Linked DNA regions of Duganella dendranthematis. The protein of the gene in region 2 binds, or shares a complex with, the protein of the main gene of each other region. Links are inferred from orthologs where the notes say so. Each region holds a gene or a part of one and is shown on either strand. Other genes may lie near its edges.

Region 1 (13,039 bases), 1.7 Mb from region 2 along the record:
ACGTCGGCTTGCAGCCGGCCGAGATCACCTATGTCTATCTGGCCGGCGGCCTGGCGACTTTCTTCACCGCGCGCCGCATCGGTACGTGGTCGGACCGTTACGGCGCACAGAAGGTGTACCGCATCGTCTCGCTGCTGTTCATCTTGCCGGTGCTGTTCATCACCCATATGCCGGTGCTGCCGCTGGTGGGCGTGATGCTGTTCTTCCCGTTCTTCATGGTACTGGCGTCGGGCCGCAATATTCCGATGCAGGCGCTGATGACCACGGTGCCGGAGCCGGCACGACGCGGCGCCTTCCTCAGCGCGAACGCGGCGATCCAGCAAGTGGGCACCGGCGTCGGCGCGTTGCTGGGCGGGCTAACCTTGCATACGCAGGCGTCGGGCCACATCGCCGGTTACGGTCTGAACGGCTGGATTGCGGCCGGGCTGTCCTTGTTGACGGTGCTGTGGGTCGGGCAGGTACGCGGCGCCGCGCCAGCGGCGGCGCCGGTAGGGGTGAAAGCGGCTTAGTTGGCCGGCTGGCTGTCGAATGCGGTGCGCTTGGCTGGATGCTTTTCGCGGCGCCAGCGCGCCAGGCTGATGACTTCGTCGTTGGCGCCGTCTTCGACCAGGATCTCATCGTCGCTGGACGACACCAGGAAGCTTTCCCAGCGCAGCGCCGACTCGGCACTGTTTTCCACAAAGCTGAACTGCCAGTAGTTTTTGCCGTTTAGCTTGCGTGGCACCGGATCGTATTCCAGCAGGCCGCCGTGGGCCTTGCCGTTGGTGTTTTTCTCAATCAGCGCCGACCAGGCTTGCAGTTCCGGCAGCGACATCAAAGCCGCTGCGCCTTGTTCCTTGGTGCGCACGGCACGCGGCTCAGGCGGTGGCGCCGGGTCCTTGATCTCGGCCGGACGTGCTGGCGTCGCGGCCGGGACCGGCTTCTTGGCGACGGCTGCGCTGCTGGCGCTGGCCGACGACGCTGCGGGCACCTTGACCACGACCTGCGATTCGGCTGACGGGGCGCTGGCAAAATAGGCGGCAAAGCCCAGCGCGACAACCGCCGTGGCGACGCCGGCGATGACCAGTTTGCGGGAAGACTGCTTGCTTAATTCCATGAGGGGGATTCAGAAGACTGATTTTATAGTCGGCCATACTAAACCAAAGGCATCTTAGGGGCAACTTTTGCTCTTTTTTTACGCGTTTTGCATTGCTTTGTCGATAATGTTTCGTGGCTTCCCTATATTATTTTGGTATTACTCCGGCGAGATAATTCATTGGCTGTTGAGGGCGGATTTTCGTACCATCGTCGCAGCATCAGTAAAGGATATGCCTGTGAACAAGAATATTGTGGGAATCGATTGGGGCACCAGCAACCGGCGCGCCTATCTGATAGATCAATCGGGCGCCTGCCTGGCCGAGCATGAAGACGGCCAGGGCATGCTGGCCGTGGGCGGACGCGACCAGTTTGGCGCCTCGCTGGCCGGTCTGCTGGACGCGATGCAACTGCCGGCCGACGTGCCGGTGATCATGTCCGGCATGGTGGGCAGCGCCTCCGGCTGGCAGGAGGTCGATTACCTCGACGCCTCGGTGCCGCTGACGCAGTTGCCGCAGCACTTGGCGGCCGTCACCGATCCGGCCTGGGCCGGCCGTGCCACCATCGTGCCGGGCTATGTGTACCGCAACGGTGCTTCGTCCGATGTGATGCGCGGCGAGGAAACCCAGCTGCTGGGCGCGGTCGCGCAGGGCCACCGCGACGGCTGGCTGGTGCTGCCCGGCACCCACAGCAAGTGGGTGTTGCTGCGTGACGGCGTGATCCAGTCGTTTGCCACCTACATGACCGGCGAACTGTTTTCCATGCTGTCCAAGGGCGGCACCTTGTCGTCGATGATGGGCGGCGACAGTGCCGACGCCGACGGCTTTGCCACCGGCCTCAATCAGGCGGCGCGCAACGAACCGCTGTCGAATAGTCTGTTCCGCGTGCGCGCCGGCGTGGTGTCGCGCGCGGCGCCGGCACAGCAGGCGGCGGCCACCGTCAGCGGCCTGCTGATCGGCGCCGAGTTCGCCGCTGCGGCGCGTGCGGCCGAAGGGCAGGGCATTGCCGTGATCGGTTCGCCGGCGCTGGCGGCGCGCTATGCGCTGGCCGCGCAGCATTTCGGCTTGAACTGTAAGGTGCTCGACCCACATGCGGTGTATTGCACCGCCATTTCCCAATTCCTGAAAGCCTGACCATGACTACTGTTACCCATCCTGCCACGCCGCTGGTTGCCATCCTGCGCGGCTTGAATCCCGCCGAAGCGGTGGATGTCGCCAAGGTGCTGCATACGGCTGGCTTCCGCGCGCTGGAAGTGCCGCTGAACCGTCCGGGCGCGCTTGAGGCGATCGCCGCCATCGTCGCGCTGGAACTGCCCGATACGCTGGTCGGCGGTGGCACCATGCTCACCGTCGATCACGTGGACGCAGTCTTCGCAGCCGGTGGCCGCCTGCTGGTGTCGCCGAACTGCGTGCCGGCGGTGATCCGTCGCGCGGCCGAACTGGGCATGTACTGCGCACCAGGCGTGGCGACGCCAAGCGAGGCGTTTGCCGCGCTGGACGCCGGCGCCCACGCGCTGAAGATTTTCCCGGCCGAGTCGGTTGGCCACGGCGGCATCAAGGCGCTCAAGAGCGTGCTGCCGGCTGGTACGCCGGTGTGGCCGGTGGGCGGCGTGTCGCCGGAAACCATGGCCGACTGGGTCAAGGCCGGCGCCACCGGTTTCGGCATCGGCGGCGCGCTGTACACCCCGGGCGTGACGCTGGAGCAGCTGAAGGAGCGCGCGGAAGCGTTCGTTAGCACCTGGCGCGCTTTGGCCGTATGATGGCGGCTCTCTAATCTGAGGAACCGAACTGATGAGCAAGCATGATGTGCAGTGCCTGTGGGACCTGGGCGCACAACTGGGCGAAGGCCCGCTGTGGGTGGCGGAACAGAACCGCCTGTACTTTGTCGACCTGAAAAGCCAGAACCTGCACGCGGTCGATGTCGGCAGCGGCGAGCGCTACAGCTGGGCCATGCCGGACTACATCTGCTGGCTGATCGCACGCCGCGACGGCGACGGCTTCATGGCCGGCCTGCGCGACGGCATTGCCCGCGTGTGGCTGGAGCCTGAGCTGCGCATCGCGTATCTGCACCGTCCGTTCCCCGAGGATAGCGGCCTGCGCATGAACGATGCCAAGGTCGACAGCGCCGGCCGTATCTGGGCCGGTTCGATGCACAACACCGATTACGCGCAAGCGATCGGCACGCTGTTCCGCCTGGATACCGATCATCAGCTGCACGCTACCGAGAACGACTATCACATCTGCAACGGCCCGACCTTCAGTCTGGACGGCGCCACCATGTACCACACCGACAGCTACGAAGGCCGCACCTACGCCTATCCGCTGGCGGCCGACGGCACGCTGGGCGAGCCGCGCGTATGGCGCCAGTTCGGCGATGGCGAAGGTTCACCGGACGGCATGACGGTCGACAGCGAAGGCTGCGTGTGGATCGCGCAATGGGGTGGCAGCCGCGTCTGCCGTTACTCGGCGGATGGCGAGTTACTGGAGACCATCGCGGTGCCGGTGCGCAATCCGGCCTCGTGCACCTTCGGCGGCGACGATCTGAAAACGCTGTTCATCACCACCGCCAGCGAGGACAACACGCCCGAGCAACTGGCCGCTCATCCGCTGACCGGCGCCGTGTTTGCGGTACGGGTTGACGTTGCCGGCGTGCCGGCGGCGCGCTTCGGCTAAAATGCGGGCTTTAGTACAAGCCCGCCGCCATGCAAACTCCAGCACCTAAATATTTTCACTTTCACCCGGACGCCGACCTTCCTGTATTGGAAGGCCTGCGTGCGTTCAAAACCATTCTTGTCGCCGATGTTGAAGTGCAGGAAACCACCATGTGGGACATCAGCCGCTGGCTGATCGAGTCCGGCAGCCTGTATGTGCTGGTGTGGGGCAAGGACAGCGAACAATGGCGCGAGGCGGTCGAGGATGCGGCGCTGGAAGCCGTCAACTACGAAGACGTGGCGGAACAGCACCGCGTGCTGGTCACCGCGCATGAGGATGACGATCTGGAAGAAGTGTTCTGGTTCGCCCGCCACCGCGCGTCCCATCCGGCTGACCTGCAAGACACCCTCATCCTCCACATCGCCGACACCCCGCGCCGCGAAGAACTCGAAGACGCGTACAGCGACGCCTGAGTTGATCAGCCTCAGTCGCCGCCACGCTTCGTTGTGCTACAAGCGCAGGAGGAGGTGGCGACATGAACAGCAAGCGCATCTATTATTCCTGCAGTACGTGGCTGTCCTACCAGATCTGCCAGCATTATTATGGCCAGCGACATTACGCCTGGTGCGCACCCTTCTTCGACGCGGAATCTGTGTTCAGCCTGCCCAACTCGATCCCGCCGAGTTCGAATCCCCGCGCTATCTATTGGAGTCTCAAAAGGGATGTCGACGCTGGCGACCTTCACTCGGCAAAGATAGCGGACGTGCGGGACGGAATTGAACATGGAGCAGCCATCAAGCGCGCGGCTGGTATCATAACGCGATCGCAATACCTTCAAATCAAACGGATAGCACGGTTTGCTCACGTATCAGATTTTGTGCCACTAATGTTTGTTATTCCCTTGCATCCTGTTACCGGCAGAGTGAAGTTGGTTGATATCAGAAACAGGGCCAGTTCGTTATCCGAGGAATACATCATCACGGATCTGCCACGTCATCTGTTCGATGCGATTGAACTGTAACAGGGAGGATGACATGAACATACTTGCTTATGTTGAATCAGTACCTTATGACACAGCTATCGAAGCAATGTTCTACGTTCGGCGAGCATTTGAGCATGCGGCGTGGCCTAAGGAAATGCGACTGGATATCTTTACGGATCATCCCGATTGCGTGCCTGGCCCGGAGAGTCGGGCGCTAACGCTCGCAATTCTGGCGGGCATCGAAGCCGAGCAGCAAAAAGAAATTGATCAGCTGGATCAACAGACCATCCGGCACTACTCCATCGCCATGAGTGAAGCGAGTACCATCCTGAAAGAGCGCGATCCGGAAATGTACCCGGACAATGGCGAGGAGTTGCTGCGCCAGTTGCGCGCGGAATGGCCTCGCCACCGTTAGAACGTGATGCGCACGGACGGCGCGCTGCGCTTGGCCTCACCGTGGAACACCGCTTCGATGTTGTTGCCGGCCGGGTCGAGCACGAAGGCGGCGAAGTACCCGGGGTGGTAGGGACGTTCGCCCGGTGCGCCATTGTCCTTGCCGCCGGCGTCCAGGGCCGCGTGGTAGAACGCCTCCACCATCTTGCGGTCGCTGGCCTGAAACGCCAGGTGATGGCGGCCCGTCAGCACGCCTAGCGCCGCATCGCTGTCCGCGGTCGACACGAACAACTCATCAGCCCAAAAATAGTCGTCGCCGGCGCCACCCAGTGGGATGCCCAGCACGTCAAACACGGCGATATAGAATTTTTGCGTAGCGGGAAGGTCGGACACGACCAGGTGAATATGGTCGATCAAGCGGCCACGGTGCAGTTCTTGTGTTTCCATGCTGTACTCCTTCAGGCGAAGTTCATGGGAACGCAGATTGTAGTCCGAAAGCGCCTTTGGGACGCGCCACGATAGCGGTCGGGCGGTTATTTTGGGGCGCCGACAGGCGCGGCGGTCAGGACGTCATCGTCACTGCTCCACGCGGGCGACGTGACGGCGTAGAACGTCAGCGGCACGCCCTTGCTGGCGCGGATCGAGCGCACCGTGCTGGGCTGGATGACGATGTAGGAACCAGGCTTCACCGCCTGCACCTTGCTGTCGGTCCAGACCTCGCCCTCGCCGCTGAGCACGAAGAACGATTCCTCGCCCAGCTTGTTGTGGCTCCACGCGCTGGCCTTGCCGGGTTCGAGCCGGAACAGCGCCACGCTGACCTTGTCGCTGCGGGCGCCGGGGGGCGCGGTGCGGCCGCTCAGTTCCCACAGCGTGACGCCGGGCGCGGCGTGGATGGCATTCAGTTGGTCGGGATGCAGCACCGGCGGCACGTCCTGCGCCAGTGCGATGGCCGGCAGCGCGGCGAGCAAAAGAGGGAATAATTTCATGCGCATCAGTTTAGCAGATGCAAAAAAGCCCGCGTCGCCGAAGCTTCGCGGGCTCTTGTTGGCAGGCTAAGTCAGCCGGCCGGCAACATTACATCATGCCGTCCATGCCACCCATGCCGCCCATGCCACCCATACCGCCCATGCCGCCGGCTGGTTTGTCTTCGGTGACTTCAGCGATCATGCAGTCGGTGGTCAGCATCAGGCCAGCGATCGACGCTGCGTTTTGCAGTGCCGAGCGGGTGACTTTAGCTGGATCCAGCACGCCCATTTCAACCATGTCGCCGTAGGTGCCGTTGGCAGCGTTGTAACCGTAGTTACCGGTGCCAGCCAACACAGCAGCAACCACTACCGACGATTCTTCGCCAGCGTTTTGCACGATCATGCGCAGTGGCTCTTCCATGGCGCGCAGAACGATCTTGATACCTGCGTCCTGGTCTGGGTTGTCGCCTTTCAGGCCTTGTACCAGCGCACGAGCGCGCAGCAGGGCAACGCCGCCGCCTGGCACGATGCCTTCTTCCACGGCAGCGCGGGTAGCGTGCAGTGCATCTTCCACGCGGGCTTTTTTCTCTTTCATTTCAACTTCGGTAGCAGCACCGACTTTGATCACGGCAACGCCGCCGGCCAGCTTGGCCACGCGCTCTTGCAGTTTTTCACGGTCGTAGTCCGAGGTCGCTTCTTCGATCTGCACGCGGATTTGCTTGACGCGCGCTTCGATGTTAGCGGCTTGACCAGCGCCATCGATGATGATGGTGTTTTCTTTGCCGACTTCGATACGCTTGGCTTGACCCAGTTCTTCCAGGGTGATTTTTTCCAGGGTCAGGCCGATTTCTTCAGCAACTACCTGGCCGCCGGTCAGCACAGCGATGTCTTCCAGCATGGCTTTACGACGGTCGCCGAAGCCAGGAGCTTTGACAGCAACGGTTTTCAGGATGCCGCGGATGTTGTTGACCACCAGGGTAGCCAGTGCTTCGCCTTCGATGTCTTCAGCGATGATCAGCAGTGGACGGCCAGCTTTGGCGACTTGTTCCAGTACCGGCAGCAGGTCACGGATGTTCGAGATTTTCTTGTCGCACAGCAGGACGAATGGGCTGTCCAGCGCGGCAACTTGTTTCTCTTGATTGTTGATGAAGTATGGCGACAGGTAGCCGCGGTCGAACTGCATACCTTCAACGATGTCCAGCTCGTCGTTCAGCGATTTGCCGTCTTCCACGGTGATCACGCCTTCTTTGCCGACTTTTTCCATCGCTTCAGCGATACGCTCGCCGATCGAGGTGTCCGAGTTGGCCGAGATCGCGCCGACCTGGGCGATTTCTTTCGAGGTGGTGGTTGGCTTGGCGATTTTTTTCAGTTCTTCGACGGTCGCTGCAACAGCTTTGTCGATACCGCGCTTCAGGTCCATCGGGTTCATGCCGGCGGCAACGAACTTCATGCCTTCGCGCACGATGGCCTGGGCCAGCACGGTTGCGGTGGTGGTGCCATCGCCGGCGTTGTCGCTGGTACGGGAAGCAACTTCCTTGACCATTTGCGCGCCCATGTTCTGCAGCTTGTCTTTCAGTTCAACTTCTTTGGCAACGGATACGCCGTCTTTGGTGACGGTAGGGGCGCCGAACGAACGTTCCAGCACAACGTTGCGGCCTTTCGGGCCCAGGGTGACTTTAACGGCGTTAGCCAGGATGTTCACGCCTTCAACCATTTTGGCGCGCGCTGCGTCGCCGAAAATAACTTCTTTAGCTGCCATGTTTATTGCTCCTTGAGGTGTTGAGTGGGATCAGTCGGGACCAGGAATTACTTGGTGACGATCGCCATGATGTCTTCTTCGCGCATGACCATCAGTTCCTGGCCGTCGATCTTGACGGTCTGGCCGGCGTATTTGCCGAACAGGACGCGGTCGCCTACCTTGACATCCAGAGGACGGACTTTGCCATCTTCCAGGATCTTGCCATTGCCAACCGCCAGGACTTCGCCTTGATCTGGTTTTTCAGCAGCCGCATCAGGGATGATCAGGCCGGACGCAGTTTTGGTTTCCTGGTCGAGGCGTTTGACGATTACGCGATCGTTCAAAGGGCGAAGGTTCATACAAAACTCCTTAATTTTTAACAATGGTACAGTTGGTTGTCGTTTCAATCAGATTGCTACGACGGAAAGTTGAGCTGGGTGCTGTTAGCACTCCACCGTAACGAGTGCTAATTATAGGGACGACCTCGGTCCATTTCAAGGCGCACAAGCTTGCGAAGCATCAAATAAACATGAAAATAGTATCGATATGACTACAATGCATGATCTTCACCGCGAATTTGCGCCTCCTGAGCCGTTGCGCGGCGCCATCCGGTGCTTCTGGCACACCCGCCGCGCCGACCATGGACCGCGCTTCGAAATCATCCCGGATGGGTATGCGGAGATCATTTTTTACTTCGGTAGCTGTTATCTGGATGGCAAGCCACTGCCGTCGCCATTCCTGATGGGTTTGCTCAACCAGCCGCTGCATCTGACCACCGACGACGTGCTGGAGGTGATCGGCGTCCGCTGTTATCCGTGGACCGTGTTCGATTTGCTCGGCCTGCCGGCGGACAGGGATGGCTTGCGCGCGTTCGAGCATCCGGTGGCGGCGCTGCAACCGGCTTTGCAAGCCTGCGTGGCTGACGGGCGCATCGAGGATGCGGTGGCGCTGCTGGCGGATTACTTCAACGGCGCACAGCCGGCAGCGCTGGATCCTACGCTGTTCAAGGCCGGCGCGGCGATGCTGGAGGCGCGCGGCGTGCTGCCGGTCAGCGAGGTGGCCGCAGCGGCGCATGCGACGGTGCGCACGCTGGAGCGCAAGTTCAAGCAGTCGTCCGGGCATACGGTGAAGGACGTGTCCGGCCTGATGCGCTTTGAACAGGCGCGTAACCGGCTGTGGGCCGAGCCGGACATCAAGCTTGCCGACTTGGCGCAGGCGCTGGGCTACACCGACCAGTCGCACCTGAGCCGCGATTTCAAGCGCTACAGCGGCATGACGCCGGCGGCGTTCGCGCGCAAGCGAAGACCGTAATTTTTGTCGCGTTTGTACAATCCGGCCTGGCCCGCAGAATTTAGACTTGCGGGCATGAAAACTTATGACATCATTATTTCAGGCGCCGGTCCGGTCGGCCTGTTTCTCGCTTGCGAGCTGGCGCTGGCCGACTGTTCCGTACTGATTCTGGAGAAGGCGGAAGATCCGCACTCGCCGTTGAAGCAGATGCCCTTTGGCATACGAGGTCTGAACGCGCCGTCGATTGAGGCGCTGGATCGTCGCGGCCTGCTCGACCAGCTGGAAGTGCCTAAACGTGTCAAAAATCCGTTTGGTCATGTGGGCTCGGCGCAGGCGGGGCATTTTGCTGGTATTCCGTTTTTGTATGGCGATATCGATACCGCACAGTGGCCGCATCGGCTGCCCAGTTCCACGCCCACCAATATGATCTCTGAAATGGCGGAGACCGAAGCGGTGCTGACGCGTCGCGCACAGGCGCTGGGCGTTGAGATCCGGCGTGGCGTGGGCGTGACTGGCGTTGAGCAGGATGATGCTAGCGTTACGGTGAAGGCCGGCTACAGCAGCTTCCAGGGACTGTGGCTGGTGGGTTGCGACGGCGCGCGCAGCGTGGTGCGCAAGGAGGGCGGTTTCGAGTTCGCCGGCACCGAGCCGGAATTCACCGGCTACACGGTGAAGGTGGATTTCGCCAATCCGGAGCTGCTTAATTCCGGCCGCAACGTTACGCCGCGCGGCATGTACTTTCAAACGCAGCCCGGCTACCTGGCTATCCAGGATTTTGATGGCGGCGCGTTTCATCAGCGCGGCGAGGCGGTCACGCTGGCGCACGTGCAATCGGTGTTGCGCAGGATTTCGGCTACCGACATCACCATCAGCGCACTGCACGTCGCCACCACGTGGACTGACCGCGCGCGCCAGGCCACCAGCTACCGCAATGGCCGCATCCTGTTAGCCGGCGATGCCGCGCACATTCACTCTCCGCTGGGAGGGCAGGGCCTCAATCTGGGACTTGGCGACGCGATGAACCTAGGCTGGAAGCTGGCCGCCACCATACGCGGCGATGCACCGGACGGTCTGCTGGACAGCTACGAGGCCGAACGCCATCCGCTGGGCGTGCGTGTGCTGGACTGGTCGCGCGCGCAGGTTGCCATCATGCGTCCTGGCCCGGAAGCCAGCGCGCTGCATGCGATCTTCCGTGATTTGATCAAGACACGCGACGGCGCGACCTACATTGCCGGCCGTGTGTGGGGTATCACCACCAACAGCGTACCTAACTTTGAAATTGATGGCGTGACGGTGCAGGCACTGATGCGTGACGGGCTGGGCATGCTGCTGGACTTCGACGCCGATCCGGCGCTGCGCAGTTGGGCGACTTCGCATGCCGTCAAGTACGTGACGGGCAGCGTGCCGGACCGGCTGGGATACAGCGCATTGCTGGTGCGCCCGGATGGCGTGATTGCCTGGCGAGACGGCGACGGCGACCTTGCGCAGGCCGCCGCGCCGTGGTTCAACGTCGCTCGCCGCGCGTCTTGAGCTGGTCGAGCAGCACCGCGACCAGCAGAATCAGACCGCGCATCAGGTATTGGTAGAAGGCGTCGACGTCCAGCAGGTTCATGACGTTTTCCACAGTCCCCATAATCAGCACGCCGATCAGCACACCGAAGATGCGCGCCTTGCCGCCCTGGAGCGAGACGCCGCCCAGCACGCAGGCGGAGATCACGTCCAGCTCAAAGCCTTGCGCCGCGTTCGGCTGGCCGCTGGTAATGCGTGAGGCGAGGATCAGGCCCGCCATGGCGGTTACCACGCCTTGCAGCAGGAAGATCCACACGCGCAGTCGTTCGACGCGCACGCCGGCCAGCCGCGCGGCTTCTGGATTGCCGCCGATGGCCAGCGTGTTGCGGCCGAAGACCGTCTGGTTGAGCAGGATGCCGAAGACGACGAAGCAGGCGCCGGCCACCAGCACCGGCAGCGGCAGGCCGAAGATGCGGGTGTCGCCGAAGTCGATAAAGCTGTCGTCGTTGATGCCGACTGCCTGGCCTTTGGAGACGATGAAGGCCAGGCCGCGCACCATCAGCATGGTGGCCAGGGTGGCGATCAATGCGTTCACGCGCAGGTAGGCGATCAGGACGCCATTGAGGGCCCCGATCAGCGCACCGGCGCCCAGGCCGGCGGCGACGGCGATGGCGACGCTGCCGCTATGTTCCAGCACGATGGCGCCCAGCACGCCGGCGAAGGCGATGGTGGAGCCGACCGACAGGTCGAAATCGCGCGAGGCAAGGCACAGCATCATGGTGCAGGCGACCATGCCGATCTGCGCCACCGACAGCATCAGCCCGATGACGTTGGTCACGGAGAAGAAATTTTCCACCGTCGCCGACAACACGGCGAACAGCACCAGGTAGGCCAGCGGCATGCTGTATTCCGACAGCCATTGGCGCGAGATTAGCGGCGAGGCCGCAGCGGCGGGATTGAGTTGAGAGACGCTCATGCGATGCTCCGTGTAGGTTGGGCAGGCGATTCGATGTAGGCGGCCGGCGCGGTGGTGGAGGTGGCGGCGGCTGGCGTGGCGCCGTCAGGCAGGGCGAGGCGCAGGACTTCGGTTTCGTTGGCGTCTGCGCGCGACAGTTCGCCGCAGATGGCGCCTTCGCGCATGACGATTACGCGGTCGGCGATGCCCAGCACTTCCGGCAGTTCGCTCGACACCACGATCACGCAACAACCGCGTTCCGCCACTTCATGGATGATGCGGTAGATATCGTTCTTGGCGCCGACGTCGATGCCGCGCGTCGGCTCATCGAGTATCAGCACCTTCAGGCCCGGCTCCGCCAGCCAGCGCGCCAGAATCACCTTCTGCTGATTGCCGCCTGAGAGCAAACGTATCTCCTGCTGGCGATTGGGCGTCTTGATGCGCAGACGGGCGATGAATTCATCCGCCAGCGCCGCTTCGCGCTTGTGGCGCAGGAACACGCCGCCACGCAGATCATTCCTTCGCACGCTGATGTTGATGTTCTCCGCCACCGACGCCGTAGCAAGAATGCCTTGCTCCTTGCGGTCCTCCGGGCACAGCACGATGCCGGCGGCAATCGCATCCGCCGGACCGCCAGTGGCGACAGGCGCGCCATCCAGCAGCACCGTGCCGGCACTGCGCGCATCGGCGTTGTACAGCAGGCGCATTAACTCGCTGCGTCCCGCACCCACCAGGCCGAAGAAGCCCAGCACTTCGCCACCATGGACGCTGAAGCTTTGCGGTCCTTTAATATGCTTGCCATCGAGGCCTTGTACCTGCAGGCGCGCTTGCGTATGCGGACGTTCTCGATAATCGTAGATATCGCTTAGTTCCCGGCCGACCATATCGCTGATCAGCCGATCGCGTGGCACGTTGGCCATCACCTCATGCGTGACGATCTTGCGGCCATCGCGAAAGATGGTGCAGGCGTCGCACAGCTCATACAACTCTTCCAGTCGGTGCGAAATGTAAATCAGCGTGCGGCCATCGGCGCGCAGCTCTTTCACTAAGCGGAACAGGATTTCGGTTTCGCGGTGCGACAGCGAGGAGGTGGGTTCATCGAACGCGATCACCTGCGCGTCCTGCATGATGGCTTTGCAGATCTCCACCATCTGCCGCTGCGCGATCGACAGGTCGGCCAGCCGCGCAGCTGGCGACAGGTCTACGCCGATGGCGGCTAGCTTCTCCGCCACGATGCGATGCGCGCGCGCCTTGTCGAGAAAGCCGAAGCGCGACGGCATGCGGCCCAGCAGCACGTTCTCCGCCACTGTCAGTTCGGGCACGTACTGCAATTCCTGGTGAATGATGGCGATGCCGGCGCGGATTGCATCCTTGGCGCTGGTGAAGTGGCGCTCCTGCCCATCCACCAGCAGCCGGCCGCCATCCGGCTTGTACTGGCCGCCGAGTATTTTCAACAGTGTTGACTTACCTGCGCCATTCTCG
Region 2 (10,274 bases):
GCGGCGAGACGCGGCTGCCGCGCGTGCTGAGGAACAGCGCGTCGCTGCCATCGACGGGCACCGGCCGCACCGCCAGCCACGCTTGCAGCGCGGCCAGCGCGGCGCTGCCGACCGGCACTGTGCGGCGCTTGTTGCCTTTGCCGGTGACCAGCACTTCGCGGTTGTCGAGGTCGACCCAGCCGAGGCTGTCCTTGTGCGGCGTCAGGTCGAGTCCGGCCAGTTCGGACACCCGCAGGCCGCTGGAATATAGCAGTTCGAACATGGCGCGGTTGCACAGGTCGGCCGGTTCGGCGCCGTTGCCGGCCGCCGGCCTGCCTGGCGCCACCAGTTGCACGGCATCGTCCACCGACAGCGCGCGCGGCAGCGTCCTGGCCCGTTTGGGGGCGCGCACGCCCTGCACCGGGTTGGCCGCCAGCGGGATTTGTTCGCCCAGCCAGTTGAAAAAGCCGCGCCAGCTGGACAGCTTGCGGGCAATCGAGCGGGGATCGAGTTCCTGCGCGTGCAGTTTGGCGGTCAGCCGGCGCACCGCATGGTGGTCCAGCTGCGGCCAGCTGGTGTCGCCGGTCAGCGTCACCAGCGCTTGCAGGTCGCGGGCGTAGGCGGCGCAGGTGTGCGGCGACAGCTGGCGCACGCCCTTGAGTTGGGCGATATAGGCGTCGATCCAGGCCAGCTTGCTGTCTGGAGCGTCGCTCATGGTGTTGCTCAGGCCAGCAGCCAGGCCAGCGCGGTGCTGGAGGTTTCGCCGATGTGGACCAGGAAGTCGGTGGCCATCAGCCCGGTGAAGCGGTTGGCGTCCTGCGACCCCATGATCAGCAGGCCGAACGCCTGTTTGTCGCCCGGCTTGCGCAGCGGGATGATGACGGTCGACACCACGGCGGACGGATCGTCCAGCCAGCGCACCGCTTCAAAGTCCTTGTTGGCGCCGCAGTACGGAGCCAGCAGGCTGTTGGCGAAGATGCGCGCGTCTTCCGACACGCCCTTGACGAACCACTCGTCGGCGTAATCCGGCGCCGCGCCCCAGATGCGCACGGTCACTTGCGGCACCTCGAAGCTGTTTTTCAGGCCGCTGGTGACCGAGTGTGGCATCGAGCCCACATCTTCCGCTTGCAGCAGCACCTGGGTCCAGCGGTGGAACTTGTTGGCGATGGCTTCGTTTTCCGACGCCAGGCGCATCAGGTTGCTCATGCGCAGTTCCAGCGTTTTGTATTTGTCGCGCAACACTTCCATCTGGCGTTCCTGCAGCGAGACGGCGCGGCCCGTCAGCGGACTGGCCAGTTTGATTTCACCCAGCAAGTCGGCGTGTTCTTCGAAGAATTGCGGGTGGTCGGTCAGGTATTGCGCGACGAGTGTGGAATCCAGTGGGGCGGTCATGAGGTACTTTGTAGGCGAGGTTGGTGTGCAATTTTAAACGAAAAAAAACGGGCATGGTGGACCCATGCCCGTGATTCCCCAACTCGCACCGGCAGTTCTGTGACTGCGCCCGCTCAGAAGTTGTGGTGGATACCGACGCTGTAGAAATTGAAGGTGGTGGTGGCGGTCGCTTTGCGGCGCGTGCCGTCCACATAGACATAGGTGCGCGGCGACAGGTTGTAGTCGTAGCCGAGCGAGAATTGCTTGGTCTTGGCGATGGTCGGCACGTTGAGCGCATTGTCCGGCGTCTTGCGGCCGATGCCGGCGCGTACCAGGCCGAGGCCGATGTTGTAGTTGGCGCCGATCATCCAGGCCTTGGTGATCGGGTTGATCGGCAGGCTGAAGTCCTGATCCTGGCGCTGGTAGGTGGCCATCAGCTTGAGGTCGTTGATCGGCTTGAACGAGGCGCCGACCGACCACAGCTTGGTGGCCACGGCGTTGCGCTCGTAGGCGGCGTAGGCGGCAAACGGTCCCTGGGTGGCGGTGGCGCTGACCGAGTACGGATACTTGGCCGCCATGCTGTTGGCCGGGAACTGCGGCGCGGTGGTGGTGCCGCGGCCGATGATGACTGGATTGTTGTTGGCTTCGCGGCTGGCCACGGTGACGTTCAGCTGGAAGATGTTGCCGATCACGGGCGTGTTGTAGAACACGGCGTTGGAGAAGCGGTTCAGCGAGTTGCCGGCCACGCTCATCGGATCGCTGGTGTAGCCGGCCACTTGCAGGTCGGTCTGGTAGCCGGCCACGGCCGGCATGCCGGACCATGGTTCGAAGGCGGTGCTGGTTTCCTGGAAGGCGGTCAGGCCACGGCCGAGGCGCAGCGTGCCGAAGTCGCCTTGCAGGCCGACCCGGCTCTGACCCTGGAACAGCGGCCGCACCGTGTTTTCGATGACGCCGGTGTCGGGCTCATAGCGGATTTCCAGTTGGAACAGGGCTTTCAGGCCGCTGCCCAGGTCTTCCACGCCACGGAAGCCGAGCTTGTTGTTATCGCGCTTGCCGACTGCGGTCACGTCAGTATCGGTGCGGCGCGATATGCCGGCGTCCAGTGTGCCATAGATGGTGACCGACGATTGCGCCACCGCGCCCGAGGTCACACCCATGAGCACACCCGTGAGTGCCAGAGCCACCAGAGTTTTTTTCATTTTTTTTCCTTTATAAGTGTACTTCTCATCCCCGCTGTTGCATGACCGGTTGCTTAAACCTTAATGGTTGCTTGGACCGGTGGCGCCGGAATGGTCGATTGGGACGGCTTGTTTTGGTCGAAAGCCGCGCAAGGCCAACTTCTTGTTGTATTTTTGAAACGCTTGTTTGCCGTGGTATTCGGCCCAGGTTGGACGGCATTTTCTTTCAGCCGGGCATGAAAACAGTTCTAGCGTACAGGCGAGGGAGGGGGGCGCCGCTTGTGGCAAATCAAGCCCACCCGCATATTGTTTTAGCGTGTGGCGCGGATGGCACGCTACACTAGGATACAAATGGCGCCGCAGATAACACAGCGGCGCATCCCACTTCGATGACATGCATAACAAGAGACAATGGCAAATCGAGAAGAGTTAGGGATCATCAGGGGCGCCCGCGCCGGAGACGCGGACTGCCAACTGGCGCTGGGCAAGCTGTATCTGTTCGGTGGCGCCAGCCTGCCACTTAACGTGCCGACCGCGCTGCACTGGCTGGCGCGCGCCGCGCGCCAGGAGCGCGATGACGCCTGGCGTCTGATCGGCAACCACATTCCGTTTGAAATCGCCCGCAACGCGCTGCCGGAGGTGCTGTGCTGGTATCAACGCGCTAGTGACGCCGGCAGCGCAGCGGCCGCGCTGGTGCTGGCGGAATTGCAGCAGACGGCGCCGCCGGCCAGCATGCCGGTGCACCACCAGCCCTTGCCCGAGTGCGGGGCCCGCCCATCCATATTGCATCCGGCTGCGGCGCCGGCGCTGCCCACGCTAGCCGGTGACCTGGCGCTGACGACGGAACAGGCGGCGCAACTGGAACAACTGTGGCGCCATCACCACGCGGCATTTCTGCAACAGGCCCGGTCCTTGCTGCGCCCTTTGCTGGCGCGCGCGCCGGCCGACGCCGAAGCAGCGCGCATGGCCGAGTGGCAAGCGGGACCGCAGTTGCTGGGCTTGCTGGCGCGCTGCGCCGCACTGCTGCCAGCGGATGGCGTCGACGCCGAATTGCAGCATTGCCGCGAACTGGCCGCCCATGGCGGCGAGCGCAACGCCCAGCTGGCGCTGGGCCTGTGGTTCGCGCGCATGGACAGCGACGGCAAGCGCCAGGGCCAGGGCATTGCCGCCGTCAACTTCAAGCGCGCCATCCGCTGGCTGACGCTGGCCGGCGAACAAGGCCTGGCGGAGGCGTGGTTCGCGTTGTCGCGCATCTATCTGAAACCGGAGTTTTCGCAGCGCTGCGTGGCCGAAGCACAAGGCTATCTGGAACGCGCCGCCGACATGGGGCATTGCGCCGCCCAGCTGGAATGCGGCATGTACGCCTGGCGCAACCGCCGCACCGACCAGCACAGCGATGTGCGCGCGGCCTACTGGCTGCAAAAGGCGGCGTCCCAAGGTTGTCCGGAGGCGGAAGCGGCGCTGGCGCGGGTGGCGGCTGCGCCCAAGGAACTAGACTGGATGACCAGTGCCATCACCTGTTTAACGCGGGAATTGTCGGAGAGTCAGCCGCTGCTGGCGGCGCGGCTGGAGTTGGCCGCGCTGTTCGGCCTGAGCCGGGCGGAAGCGTTGCTGCTGGATGTGAAAGCGGCCGATCATGGCCATTGCCTGGTGGTGGATATCCGCGCCAGCTATGGCCGCAGCAAGCGCCGGCTGGTGCTGCTGCGCACGGCGCGCGAGCGGCAGGCGCTGGACCGCATCGTGCGCCTGTTCGAGTCGATCGACAGCGGGCCGGACGGGCTGGAAGGCAATTACCGCCAGCGCCTGTACCGGCTCAAGACCTGGCTGCCGGATGATTTGATGGCAGCCTAGATGCCTTAGATTTCGATTTCGCCTTCGAACACCGTCACGGCTGGACCGGTCAGGAATACTGGCTGGCCTTCGCCGGCCCAGCTGATCGACAACTGGCCGCCGCGCGCATCGACGCGCACCGGGCTGTCCAGCAGGCCGCGCCGGATGCCGGCCACGGCCGCCGCACAGGCGCCAGTGCCGCACGCCAGCGTCTCGCCGACGCCGCGTTCAAACACGCGCAGCTTCACATGCTGGCGGCTCAGCACCTGCATGAAGCCGGCGTTGACGCGGTTCGGGAAGCGGGCGTGATGCTCGATCAGCGGACCGGTCAGTTCCACCGGCGCCGTCTCCACATCGTCCACTACCTGTACCGCATGCGGATTGCCCATCGATACCGCCGAAATCAGTACGCTCTCGCGCGTGCCCCCCAGTTCCAGCACCAGCGGCCACAGCGTATCGTCACCCTGTTTTTCGCCGTGCAGGCCTTCCGTGTCGAACGGCACGCGGCCCGGCTCTAGCACAGGCGCCCCATGTCGACCGTGATGCTGCCGTTGGCTTCCAGCCGCGGCACGATCACGCCGGCCTTGGTCTGCACGGTGATCGATTGCTTGTCGGTCAGCCCCTTTTCCGACACGAACTTGACGAAGGCGCGCGAGCCGTTGCCGCATTGCTCCACTTCGCCGCCGTCGGCGTTGAAGATGCGATAGCGGAAATCGCAACCGGCATCGGTCGGCTTTTCCACCAGCAGGATCTGGTCGGCGCCGACGCCGAAGCGGCGGTCGCCCAGCAAGCGCCACTGCGCCGGCGTGAAGTCGATCTGCTGGGTGACGCCGTCGATGACGACGAAGTCATTGCCGGCGCCGTGCATTTTGGTGAATTTGAGTTTCATGGGTAGCTTATTTTTTGCTGTACAGCGAAGGCTCGCCGTTCGGGCGGGTCTTGAAGCGTTTGTGGGTCCAGAAATATTCGGCCGGGGATTCGCGCACGCGTTCCTCGATGAACTGATTCATGCGGCGGGTGGCGGCCACCATATCCTCGCCCGGATAATTGTCCCACACTGGATAGAATTTGACACGCCATCCCTGATAATTCGGCAGGAAGGTGGCGATCACCGGCATCACCTGGGCGCCGGTGGTGGCGGCAATGCGGGCGGTGGCGGTCAGCGTGGCGGCCTGGATGCCGAAGAAGGGCACGAACTCGGCATCCTTCTCGCCGAAATCCATGTCCGGCAACATGAAGTAGGGCAGCTTGTCGCGCAGCGCGCGCAGGATGGGCTTGATGCCGTCCTGGCGGGTGAACAGCTTGACCGGCTTGAAGCGGGCACGGCCGGCGCGCAGCACCTGGTCGAAGGCGGCGTTCTTCTGCGTCACGTACATCGATGAGGCGGACGCTTCCATGGCGATGGCGGCGCCGGCCACGTCCAGGCAGACGAAGTGCGGGCACAGCAGGATGGTTGGCTTGCTGGTCATCTCGGCCACCGGGATTACGCCGTTGGGCTCGATCTGGATCAGGCGCTTGAGGCGCGCTTCCGGCGCCCACCACAAAATCGCCCGTTCCCACACGCTGCGCGAGTAGGCCTGAAAGTGGCGGCGGGCGATATCGACCCGCTCGGCCTCGCTCAGTTCCGGCATGGTCAGGCGCAGATTGGTCAGCGCGATATGACGGCGCGAACGCAGCGTCGCAAACAACAGGCTGCCGATGGCGGCGCCAAAGCGTCCCAGCAGCGGCAGCGGCAGCCAGTGCAGCAGCCACATCAATCCCAATGTCAGTTTCATGCGTGTTCTCCCGCCACCGGTGCGGCGACGCCGTGCGGCACCTTGTAGCGGTTATAGCTCCAGTAATATTGCGACGGATTGCGGGCGATCAGGCGCTCCATGGCGTGATTGATCGCTTGCGCCTGGGCGGCGCTGTCGCCGTCCAGGGTGCCGTCAAAGGGCACGAAGCGTACCACATAGCCGCGCCCGGCCGGCAGGCGCTCGGCGTAGGTGATGATGACGGTGGCGTTGCCCAGCAGGGCCAGCTTGGCCGGCAGGGTCATGCTGTAGGCGTTGCGGCCGAAGAAAGTGGCCCACACGCCTTCGCCTTCCTGCGGCACCTGGTCGGGCAGCACGCCGACCGGCTGGCCTTTCTTGAGGAACTTGGCCAGCATGCGCACGCCGGACATGGTGGCCGGCGCCAGCAGCAGATTCTTGCGCGCGCGCGCGCCTTCGATCAAGGGCTTGAGCGCCGCTTTTTTGGGGGGACGGTACATCACCATCAGCTCGGTGCGCAGGGCGATTTCCTGGGCCACAATCTCAAAGCAGCCCAGGTGCGGCGTCATGAAGACGATGCCGCGACCAGCGTCGAGCTCGGTTTGCACCAGCGCCCAGTTTTCCAACGTGGCGTGGCGCGACACGCGGGCCGGATCGGCGCACCAGATGAAGGGCAGCTCGAACATGCTTTTGCCGGCTTCGGCGACGGCGGCGTGCAGGTGCTGGCTGAAGCCGGCCTGGGCCAGGTTGTCGCGCAGGCGGTGGCGGTAGGATGGCGACACCCAGTACACCAGCCAGCCCAGCGCGGCGCCGGCCGCATGCAGCGCGGAGAGAGGAAAGATCGACAAAAAACGGAAAAATGGAACCAGCATCGGAAAATTGCCCTGTATCGAAAGCAAGCTTTTTTAAAAAAGCGTAAAATACCACGTTAAGCAGTAACCGCTGAGTTAATGACAACTTGCGACGCGGGATATAAATATCGCTAAAGCGTCGCAAGCCGTGTTGGTATGCGACCGTATTATTCACACCATATCAGGAGCTTGCGATGTCTAATGATTATCTTTTCACTTCGGAATCCGTCTCGGAAGGTCACCCGGACAAGGTCGCCGACCAAATTTCCGACGCCATCCTCGACGCGATCCTGGCCCAGGACCCGAAAGCCCGTGTCGCAGCCGAAACGCTGTGCAACACCGGTCTGGTCGTGCTGGCCGGTGAAATCACCACCCACGCCAACGTCGACTACATCCAGGTTGCCCGCGAAACCATCAAACGCATCGGCTACGACAATACCGACTACGGTATCGACTACCGCGGTTGCGCCGTGCTGGTGGCCTACGACAAGCAGTCGCCGGACATCGCCCAGGGCGTTGACGAAGGCGCCGGCCTGGACCTGGACCAAGGTGCTGGCGACCAGGGCCTGATGTTCGGCTACGCCTGCGACGAAACCGCCGAGCTGATGCCAGCCGCGATCCACTACGCCCACCGCCTGGTCGAGCGCCAGTCGCAGCTGCGCAAGGATGGCCGTCTGCCATGGCTGCGTCCGGATGCCAAGTCGCAAGTCACGCTGCGTTATGTGAATGGCCGCCCGGTGGCGGTGGATACCGTGGTGCTGTCGACCCAGCACGCGCCGGAAATGCTGCACAAGCAGATTGAAGAAGCGGTGATCGAAGAGATCATCAAGCCGGTGCTGCCGAAAGAGTGGCTGCAAGACACCAAATACCTGGTCAACCCGACCGGCCGTTTCGTCATCGGCGGCCCGCAGGGTGACTGCGGCCTGACCGGTCGCAAGATTATCGTTGACACCTACGGCGGCGCTTCGCCACACGGCGGTGGCGCGTTCTCGGGCAAGGATCCATCGAAGGTCGACCGTTCGGCAGCGTATGCCGCCCGTTACGTGGCCAAGAACGTGGTGGCGGCTGGTCTGGCGCGTCAGTGCCAGGTGCAGGTGTCGTACGCGATCGGCGTGGCGCGTCCGATCAACATCACCGTGTACACCGAAGGCACCGGCGTGATCCCGGACGAGAAAATCGCCCAGCTGGTGCAGGAGCACTTCGACCTGCGTCCGAAAGGCATCGTGCAGATGCTGGACCTGCTGCGTCCGATCTACGCCAAGACCGCCGCTTACGGCCACTTCGGCCGCGAAGAGCCGGAATTCTCGTGGGAGCGCACCGACAAAGCCGCGATCCTGCGCGCTGCCGCCGGCCTGAAATAAGCAGCCTCGGCAGTAGCCAGCAGTGACAACGCCCCGGACTCCGGGGCGTTTTTATTTGGGCCGAGCCGGTGGTGGTGGTGGTGGTTTTGGCGGCAAATACCTGCGCCGGAAATCATCGTTCATGATCGCTCCTTCTCAGCGTTGCGAAGTGTTGATTGCTATGTTGAGCTTTTCTTGTACGTTGGTGCGTATTTTTTCTGTCAGCAGTAGATCGTGTTGCAACTTACTGTATTCGCTGCCGTATTTGTCGCGCAATCCGAGTAATTTTTTCTCAAATTCGGTGATGGAAAATACGGCATTGACCTTCATCCGCACGATCAAACTTTCGATATTGACAGCCAGTAACGTCAAACTCGTCGCGGCAGTCGCGTGACGGTTGATTTTTTCTGCGACGGAGAGTTGCCTTGAAACGATTGCAAGCAGCGCACTGGCAGAAGTAAAAACCGGCCATAGAAAAGTATAGTCGCTGTTCTTCCAGAATACGAGACCAGCCAACGCGCCTCCGCCCGATGAGATTGCGACGGCAATTTTTGTGATGCTGTCCAACCAAGTCCAGCGTGCCAGCAACGCCTGCTCAATGCCTGCGGTATAGCGTGTGTTGTACAGTAAGTCGTGGGTCTCATCCCAAACGGCATCGCGTGGATCTATGTCCATAATGGAATTCGCGGGCAAAAGAGCACACTATAGGACGGTGGCGCTGTCGCCCCTCTGCGTTGGCGCAAACGGGCGGATTGTTGTCGCCATCGCCGGCTAACGATGCTAAAATGCACGTTCCGAGGAGCGCTGCGACGAACTAGCTTTCGCCAGGCTCGGAGATCCAAACCGCGCTCACGTTACTTTTTTCAACACATGAAAGGAGGGCGTGATGAACGCCGTACTCAAAACCGCTCAAGACTACCTGGTCGCCGATATCTCGCTGGCGCCATGGGGCAACAAAGAAATCAAGATTGCCGAAACTGAAATGCCTGGCCTGATGGCGATCCGCGAGGAATTCGCCGCCGCCCAGACGCTGAAAGGCGCCCGCATCACCGGTTCGCTGCACATGACCATCCAGACCGCCGTGCTGATCCAGACGCTGGAAGCGCTGGGCGCCGAAGTGCGCTGGGCTTCGTGCAATATCTACTCGACCCAGGACCACGCCGCCGCCGCCATCGCCGCCAACGGCACGCCGGTGTTCGCCATCAAGGGCGAAACCCTGGACGAATACTGGGACTACACCCACCGCATCTTCGAATGGCCAAACGACGCCGCCGGCAACCCGGTCTACTCGAATATGATCCTCGACGACGGCGGCGACGCCACGCTGCTGCTGCACCTCGGCGCGCGCGCGGAAAAAGACATCTCGGTGCTGGCCGCGCCAGGCTCGGAAGAAGAAATCTGCCTGTTCAACGCCATCAAGGCCCACCTGGCCAAGGACCCGGCCTGGTACTCCAAGCGTCTGCCGCACATCCTGGGCGTGACCGAAGAGACCACCACCGGCGTGCATCGCCTGTACCAGATGCACAAGGAAGGCAAGCTGGCCTTCCCGGCCATCAACGTCAACGACTCCGTCACCAAATCGAAATTCGACAACCTGTACGGCTGCCGCGAATCGCTGGTCGATGGCATCAAGCGCGCCACCGACGTGATGATCGCCGGTAAGGTCGCCGTCATCGCCGGTTACGGTGATGTCGGCAAGGGTTCGGCGCAAGCGATGCGCGCGTTGTCGGCGCAAGTCTGGGTGACCGAGATCGATCCGATCTGCGCACTGCAGGCCGCGATGGAAGGCTACCGCGTGGTGACCATGGATTACGCCGCCGAACACGGCGACATCTTCGTCACCTGCACCGGCAACTATCACATCCTGACCGAGCAGCACATGCTGGCCATGAAGGACCAGGCCATCGTCTGCAACATCGGTCACTTCGACAACGAGATCGACGTTGCTGCGCTGAAGAAATACACCTGGGAAAA

Evidence for each region.
Region 1: the proteins of metK (region 2) and groL are in contact, whole or in part, in a cryo-EM structure (PDB 8P4O), measured with the Escherichia coli proteins. The link is inferred for Duganella dendranthematis from one-to-one orthologs.

Annotation. Positions count from the first base shown.
Region 1 is NZ_CP051684.1:1,078,984-1,092,022, reverse strand. Bases 5,500-8,404 are described here. They hold groL (chaperonin GroEL), read right to left. Parts: upstream 7,825-8,404; coding sequence 6,175-7,824; downstream 5,500-6,174. Other genes in these bases: HH213_RS05100 (helix-turn-helix domain-containing protein), read left to right, coding at 8,359-8,404; groES (co-chaperone GroES), read right to left, coding at 7,872-8,162; HH213_RS05115 (cupin domain-containing protein), read right to left, coding at 5,634-6,086; HH213_RS05120 (VOC family protein), read right to left, coding at 5,500-5,547. Also shown: HH213_RS05160 (MFS transporter), read left to right, coding at 1-509; HH213_RS30040 (hypothetical protein), read right to left, coding at 506-1,096; HH213_RS05150 (2-dehydro-3-deoxygalactonokinase), read left to right, coding at 1,308-2,207; HH213_RS05145 (2-dehydro-3-deoxy-6-phosphogalactonate aldolase), read left to right, coding at 2,210-2,833; HH213_RS05140 (SMP-30/gluconolactonase/LRE family protein), read left to right, coding at 2,865-3,746; HH213_RS05135 (DUF7684 family protein), read left to right, coding at 3,776-4,198; HH213_RS05130 (hypothetical protein), read left to right, coding at 4,261-4,746; HH213_RS05125 (hypothetical protein), read left to right, coding at 4,760-5,122; more of HH213_RS05120, read right to left, coding at 5,119-5,499; more of HH213_RS05100, read left to right, coding at 8,405-9,114; HH213_RS05095 (FAD-dependent monooxygenase), read left to right, coding at 9,169-10,623; L-arabinose ABC transporter permease AraH, read right to left, coding at 10,598-11,578; L-arabinose ABC transporter ATP-binding protein AraG, read right to left, coding at 11,575-13,039.
Region 2 is NZ_CP051684.1:2,727,367-2,737,640, forward strand. The notes cover bases 6,335-9,237. They hold metK (methionine adenosyltransferase), read left to right. Parts: upstream 6,335-7,154; coding sequence 7,155-8,321; downstream 8,322-9,237. Other genes in these bases: HH213_RS12555 (lysophospholipid acyltransferase family protein), read right to left, coding at 6,335-6,981; HH213_RS12565 (hypothetical protein), read right to left, coding at 8,457-8,975; ahcY (adenosylhomocysteinase), read left to right, coding at 9,187-9,237. In the rest of the region: HH213_RS12525 (tyrosine recombinase XerC), read right to left, coding at 1-694; HH213_RS12530 (DUF484 family protein), read right to left, coding at 703-1,371; HH213_RS12535 (porin), read right to left, coding at 1,485-2,549; HH213_RS12540 (tetratricopeptide repeat protein), read left to right, coding at 2,940-4,379; HH213_RS12550 (LpxL/LpxP family acyltransferase), read right to left, coding at 5,255-6,133; more of HH213_RS12555, read right to left, coding at 6,130-6,334; more of ahcY, read left to right, coding at 9,238-10,274. UniProt on the Escherichia coli protein: Catalyzes the formation of S-adenosylmethionine (AdoMet) from methionine and ATP.